DNA from 2 places in the Nonomuraea sp. NPDC049480 genome. Region 1 is predicted to be linked to the other one. Evidence: riboswitches for the same ligand, from Rfam matches in the RefSeq annotation. Region 1 holds a riboswitch; the other holds the start of a gene.

Region 1 (3,557 bases):
GGGGCCACGTCTCCGCCCTCGGCCGGGTCGCTCGAGTCCGGATCCCCGGCGGGGTCGCTCGAGCCCGGATCCCCGGCCGCGGGCCCGGGCTTGCGGATTTCCTGTCGTTCGCTCATGCGCCTCCCCCTTTTACGCGAGCTGGTCTCGCACGTACGCGCGCCACCGTGCCGTCAGCGTGCCCACGGAGAGCCCCAGCGAGGCGAGCGCCCGATCGACGCCGGCCGCCTGGGCATCACGGTAGAGCCTCACCAGCGTCTCCTCACCGAAGCGGTCAGCGAGGAAGCGACACGCCAGCCAGGCCTCCTGGTACGCCCGTGCGAGCCGTACGGGGTCCCGGCCGTCCGCCGCGAAGGCCGCAGGTCCGGGCAATTCGCTCGGGAGCCGCCCGGCGTGCACCTCTTCGGCCAGTTCGGCGGCGGCGGTCCGCAGGGGGAGGCCGGCGTCCCGGTAGCCGACGTAGTCGGCGAAGCCCTCGTACAGCCAGATGGGCAGGCCGTCGGTGCCCGCCACGACGTGGGTGAGCTCGTGCGCGAGCACGACGTCCTTCCCCGTGGAGTTGAGCCGGGCGAAGACCTCGGGGACGACGATCACGCGGCCGCGGCCGGCCACCGCGGCCAGCCCGTCGAGCCGTTCCACCCCTGCCAGGCGGGCGGCCTCGCGGGCGGACTCGGGGACGACGACGAGCGGTCGCACGGGGACGCGGAGGACGTCCGAGACCCGGCGCCCGGCGGTGTCGGCGCGGCGCGCCAGGTCGCCGAGGGCGGGGGAGGCCCGGCGGCCGACGACCACGGACCGCGTTCCGCGGGCCACGACGGCTTCCTCGCGCCACAGATCGCGCGCTTCAGGGGGAAATCCGGGGATGGGGGCGCTGGCGGGGACGAGGAGCAGGAGAGCGGCCACCACGGCTCGTCGGCTCACCTGCTGGGACACGATGCCCGATCGTAGTCCGCCGCGCCGGAGGACCCCGGAAATGGGACCGCCCCGCCCGATTCCTCGGGCGGGGCAGTGTCACATGCCGGGACGGACCGCGCCGACGAACGACGACTTGCGCCATCCGCTCAGCTTGACGACTTGCACCCGTTTGCCGCTACTCGGCGAGTGCACCATCTTGCCCTTGCCGACATACATGCCCACATGGCCGAGCCCTCTGAAGAACAGCAGGTCGCCTGGCTGGAGATTCCTCCAGGAGACCTTGTTCCTGATGCGGGCGAACTGGCTGGCCGCCACGCGAGGGAGCGTCACCCCGGCCTTCTTCCAGGAGTACTGGGTCAGACCGGAGCAGTCGAACGAGCCGGGACCTTCGGCGCCGTAACGGTACGGGTCACCGACTTGACTCTTGGCCACGGCCACGGCCTTGCGGGCCTTCGATTGCTGCCGAGCGATCCTGAGGGCCTTGGCAGACTTCGCGGACTTGGCGGTGGAGGCCGCCTTCGCCGTGGTGGTCCTGGCCGAATCGCTCGTCGTTGCCGCCTCAGCCGTTGGGGCATGGAGGATCAGACCTCCGGCCGCCACGGTCATCGTGAGCGCTACACCACTCAGGGCAAGGCGGGACAGGCGGGGGTTGTGCAGAGAGGTAGACAGGATGTCTCCTTGGGACTTCCACGAATGCCTACCGGGTTAGCTGACGGATTCGGGCCTGGAAGTAGCCCTACGGCGCGTTGAGCGCCGATTCACCCCTGATCCCGGGGGAACGGGATCGTTGGTTCCCCGGCTCCGTGCCTCCTGGCTGCACGGACTCGGCGGGCCGCCGCCTGTTCAGGTGTTCTCAATGGGGATGCGCGGCGGCGACCGGCGGATCTGTATCTGTCTCACATCGGAGGTCCGATGTCGGTTCGCGGTGACATGGCTTGTCGCCGCGAGGCCAGAAGCTACGCCGAAACGTCAAGAATCAGCAAAGGGCGAGTCAGGTTGTAAAGATCAGACAGGGGGTCTTGTCAGATTTGAAACCCCTGCTGGAACACCAGGTTCCGTTACGCAAATGTGACTCTGCTCACAATTGCCGGACCACCCCTCTGTAAGGTCCCGATTGCCCCTTTTGTCACACCTTGCGCGCCGTCACCCTGAACCCCGTCGATGGGAGCGTTCCATCAGAGATCCGTTCCCGTTCGATGCGGTAAAGGTCATTGAGGAGCGCAATGCTGCCGTTTGTCACCTTTCCGCCGATATATCGCCACAAGTACGGTTCTCGCCTCAAGCTCGTGATCTCGAACCGCTCGGCAAGGGCGGCGATCATGCCGTCCGCCGGCGTGTGATCCACGTGCGCCGCGCGCCACCGCTCGGCCGGGTCGCCCCCGGGACCCTCCAGGGCGGGCGGGAAGTCCGCCACGCCTGCGGCAGACAGCAACGATCCGGTATCGTAGAACCAGACGGCCGCGGCCCGGTCGGCCCAGTCCCACGCGAACTCGTCCACGACCAGCAGCCCGTCCTTTTCCAGCAGGGCGGACACTCGATCCAGCGCCGCCTCCAGCGGATGCACGTGATGCAACGAGAGCGACATGACGATCACCTCGAACAACGATCCATCGTCGTAGCCGGGATAGCAGGCGATGTCGGCTCGTAGCGCGGGGACGCCGGCCGCCCGGGCCGCCTCGACGGCCTCCTGAGAGATGTCGATCGCGGTGACGTCATGGCCCCGTCTCATCAGCTCGGCGGCCAGCTCGCCGCGCCCGCACCCGGCGTCGAGCACCCGTCGTGGCCCCTGTGGGAGCACCTCGCTCAGCCATGTGTCCTGGTGGTTGTCCATCGTGTCCATAGATGGAGCATGACGGCGTCGAGCCATGCGCACCACTGCGGGTTGGGCATGTTACCCATAAGCTCGACGCATGCTTGATCTATGGTCGCTGAAGGTGCTGACAGAGGTCGGGAGGCTGGGTTCGTTCTCAGCCGCGGCCGAGGAACTGTCCATGACGCAGCCCGCCGTGTCCCGGCAGATCGCCACGCTGGAGCGTCAGACGGGGGTGCGGCTGTTCGAGCGGCTGCCGCGCGGGGTCCGGCCGACGGACGCGGGGCGGGCGGCGCTGGAGCAGGCCGGCGAGGTGCTCAGGGGAATGCGGCTGTTCGAGACACGCATGCGGGCCTTCGCGACGGCCGAGGCGGGCCGGGTCAGGGTGTCGGCGTTCCCGAGCGCCGCGACCACTTATCTGCCCGAGCGGTTCCGGTCGTTCGCGGGCCGGCATCCGGGCGTCGAGCTGTCCCTCACCGTCCGGTCCGGGGAGCACGACCCGTGCGCGGCCGTACTGGACGGCGATACGGACATCGCCTTGCTGACCTCGTGGGACGTGGCCGGTGCGACAGGTGTCGTTCTGACGCCGGTGCACGAGGACGAGCTGCTGGTCGCGCTGGCGGCCACTCATCCGCTGGCCCAAGGGAGCCGGGTGCGGCTCCGGGATCTGGCGGCGGAGCCGTGGATCGACGGCACCCACCCGGACTGCCTGGGGCCCATCTCGCAGTTGGCGTCGGCCCTGGGAGGGACGCCTCGGATCAGCCATGTGTGCGACGACTGGAACGGCCGGCAAGGCCTGGTGGCGGCCGGTGTGGGCGTGATGCTGTACCCGTCG
Region 2 (3,557 bases), on a different contig from region 1:
GGGGCGGCGTAGCGCGGCCAGCTGCTCCCGCATGGTCGGCCCCTGTCCGCCGCCGCCCAGGTGGGCCAGCGCGTGGGCGTCGAGCCCTTCGAACTCCGCACCATGCTGCGGACCGTGGTCCCCGCCGTGCTGTGCGGCGTTCTGAGTGCCGTGACCTGGCCCGTGATGCCCCTCGTGAGCCTCAGCGGCGTGGTCGTGGTGAGCGTGCGTCGCGGGAGCGGCACGGCCGAGCGAGGCCAGCAGGCCCAGAAGCGCGATCCCGCCGAAGACCACGAGGGTCCAGAACGTGAACCGCCAGCCGAGCGCCTGGCCGACCGCGGCCCCGATCGGCGCGCCGAGGATCGTGGAGGCGGTCAGCCCGGAGAAGACGATGGCCACCGCGCGTCCCTTGCGTGAGGGTTCGACCAGCTCGGCGGCGTACACGGCGGCGATGCCGAGGAACGCCCCGTGGGCCATGGCCGACACGATCCGGCCGGCCATGATTGTCCCGTACGCCGGTCCGAGTGCGGACAGCAGATTGCCCAGCAGGAACACCCCGGTGGTGGTCAGGAGCATCGACCGCCTGCCGAACCTGGTGCCCAGCGCGGTGAACACGGGGGCGCCGATCGCGACGCCGAGGGCGTACACGCTCTCTAAGGCGCCGACGGCACCGATCGTGACATCGAGTGCTTGGGCGATCTCGCGGACGACTCCCGCGACGATGAACTCGTCGGCGCCCATCGCGAACGCTCCGACGACCATCGCCCAGATCGCCAATGGCAGCTTTCTCATTGCAGTCTCCTTGAAGAAGACGAGCGCCTGTCCGGAATCCCGCTCCAGCAGGCCTGACGCCCCCTCAAGCATCCATACCCCCTAGGGGTATTCCCGGATGACGGAACTTTTGAGAAGACCGGTCGGGCGCAATGCGTACGCAGCACTGGGGGGCGGCGCGCGGCACGCACGAGCGTGCCGCGCGACCAGGGACTCCGTTACTTGCGGCCCAAGGCGCGGAGCTGGTCCAGGCTCACAGACGTGACGTTCTGGTCCACCGGGCTGTCGGTGTACTGGTGGATGGTCCACGTCTTCCACGGTGCGGGCGGCGTGACCGCGCCTCTTGCCTTGCTGTAGTGGGCAACCCACAGCGGATACTGGCCGAGGCCTTGACCGTAGGTGCCGGCGAAGTTCCAGCCGGAGTAGAACAGCGGGGTGATGCCGGTCTTGTCCTTCACCCGCTCCAGCCACTTCCTGGCCCAGGCGTTGACCTCGGCCACGGACTTGCCGTCGGTGGTCTCCAGGTCCAGGACCAGGAGGTCACCGGTCTTGCCCGGCTGCTTGTCGACGACGGAGAGGAAGAAGTCGGCCTCGGCGACGGGGTCGTTGCCCGGGTGACCGTAGTGGTAGACGCCACGGACGATGTTCAGCCGGGCCATTTCATCCCAATGACGAACGAAAGCGCGGTCGATGAAAGAGGTGCCCTCGGTCGCCTTGACGATGCCGTACTTGGCGTCACTGGCGGCCCAGTCGTGCGCCGGCTGATAGTTGGAGACGTCCTGGCCGTAGACGAGCTTGTCATTGTCGGCGTGCGCGGGACCGGCGACGGACACACCGGCTACGGCGGTGGTCACGGCCAGCAGCGCGGCGGCAGCGTACTTGGCCAGGATGCCGGGAGTGGCCGTTCGGGCGATGCCGGTCTTCGGGGCAGGGGTAAGACGATGGGCGGCCATCGGTAGGGAGTTCTCCTTGCTTCCATACCGCTTACCGGGTTAGCTGACGGGTTCGGACATGGAAGCTGCCCTATGGCACCTCGGTGCCAATTCACCCCAAGTGAAACGACTGGGTCCCCGGTTCCGCCCACAGGCGGATTCAGCGGTCACAGACAGACCTGTGATGTATGCGAGGTCAAAGTAACGACCAGATAAACCGGACGTATGGTGCACAACATAATGCATCAACCAAAATACTGACAAGTGGACAAACCGGCAGTCGCCGAGTTCGCCCCTCCAGGCGGCTCCGGAACCCCGCTTCCGGCAAGGGATCCGCCATTTCGCGGGCAAGTTCGTCGCTTGCAGAGCGGCACGCATGACTTGACCTGGGCTTGGAGGAATCTTTACGGCAGGGCGACATATCGGTCGTTGGCCAATTTGCGCACAAACGCCTCTCAACTCACTCAAATCGCACGCGGGACAGTCAGGCACGGGTGCGAAGTACTCACTTGAGCGGGGCGGTCGCGGCCAGAGCCGCCCGGGCGGCGCGACGTGGGCGCTCCGGCGTCTCCGTCAAGGGGTGGAGCCGGTCGGGCTCGTCAGGTGGGGCCGGGCGGGCGTCTGCCAGCCGAAAGTGCCGCTGGTCGCGCGCAGGAACGCGGCGGTGGGCAGCGCCCACGTCACCACGTCACGCACCTGGGCGGCCAGCGCGTTCCCGGGGTTGAGGAGGCGGCCCGCTCTGGCCGAGGCGCGGACCAGCCCCTGGGTACGCCTCCGGCGGGCACGGTCGTAGGCGGCCAGCGCGGTGGCCAGGTCCGCCGAGCCGGCGGCGAGCGCGGTGAGCACGACCGCGTCCTCGAGGGCCTGGCAGGCGCCCTGGCCGAGGGCGGGCGTCATGGCGTGGGCGGCGTCGCCGAGCAGCGCGACCCGCCCGGCGACGTAGCTGGGCAGGGGCGTGGCCAGGTGGTAGATGTCGTGGCGCAGCAGCGCATCCGGTGGGGTGGCGGCCAGCAGGGCCGGAACGGGATCGTGCCAGCCGGCGAACCGGGCGGCCACGGCGGCCAGGTCGTCGCCGGTGTGGGCACCTTCCGGGGCGGTGCGGTCGGCGAACCAGTACACCCGGCCGTCCGCCAGCGGCAGCGCCCCGAACCCCTGGCCGCGCCCCAAGGTCTGAAACGCTCCGGGCAGGCCGGCGGGGGCCGCGTCCGCCGGGGCGAGGCCGCGCCAGGTGATCTCCCCGGCGTACGCCGGACCAGGATGGCCGGGGAACAGCACCCGGCGCGTGAGGCTGTGCACCCCGTCGGCGGCCACCACCAGATCGGCCCAGGCCGTCCCGGACCGCCCGTCCGCGACGAACCGCACCTCCCCGCCTCCCACGCCGGTGACCCGGTGCCCGGTGCGCAGGTCCGCTCGCGCGGACGCCTCGGCGAGCATCCGGTGCAGGTCGGCCCGGTGCAGCACGTACGCGGGAACGCCGTGGCGGGCGGTGAGCTGTTCGACGGTGGTACGCAGCAGCCACCGCCCGGAGGGTGTGCGTACCCCGGCGGCGCCGGTGGCCACGCTGCACTCCCGCAGGGCGTCACCGACCCCGAGCCAGTCCAGCGCCCGGACCGCGTTCGGAGCAAGGGCGATCCCCGCCCCGACCGGCGCGAACCGCGGCGCCTGCTCGAAGACGGTGACTCGCCACCCGGCACGGCACAGCCCTGCCGCCGCGGCGAGCCCGCCGATCCCACCACCGATCACGATCGCGGTCCGCTCCGACATGCCGACCTCCGTCACATAACTCGAACATCTCTGTACGAGATTGCGCCTACCCGGAAGCTCGACGAGCTAACCAGCCGAGCCCTCACCGCCGAGATTCGGATCGTCAACTGA

Evidence for each region. Region 1 has a riboswitch for cyclic di-AMP ahead of ACIBX3_RS17720 (C40 family peptidase). Riboswitches for the same ligand answer to the same signal wherever they lie in the genome.
Region 2: linked by a shared signal. The riboswitch ahead of ACIBX3_RS33620 (glycoside hydrolase family 25 protein) and the one ahead of ACIBX3_RS17720 (C40 family peptidase) in region 1 are both predicted to bind cyclic di-AMP.

What each region holds. Positions count from the first base shown of each region.
Region 1 covers NZ_JBITMD010000005.1:354,155-357,711, reverse strand. Annotated here, with positions in the region: gene ACIBX3_RS17730 (M48 family metallopeptidase) at 1-116, opposite strand, end outside; gene ACIBX3_RS17725 (hypothetical protein) at 130-930, opposite strand; gene ACIBX3_RS17720 (C40 family peptidase) at 1,009-1,518, opposite strand; cyclic di-AMP (ydaO/yuaA leader) riboswitch at 1,592-1,752, opposite strand; gene ACIBX3_RS17715 (class I SAM-dependent methyltransferase) at 2,039-2,752, opposite strand; gene ACIBX3_RS17710 (LysR family transcriptional regulator) at 2,823-3,557, shown strand, end outside.
Region 2 covers NZ_JBITMD010000013.1:208,375-211,931, reverse strand. Annotated here, with positions in the region: gene ACIBX3_RS33625 (MFS transporter) at 1-771, opposite strand, end outside; gene ACIBX3_RS33620 (glycoside hydrolase family 25 protein) at 969-1,703, opposite strand; cyclic di-AMP (ydaO/yuaA leader) riboswitch at 1,717-1,858, opposite strand; gene ACIBX3_RS33615 (FAD-dependent monooxygenase) at 2,256-3,446, opposite strand.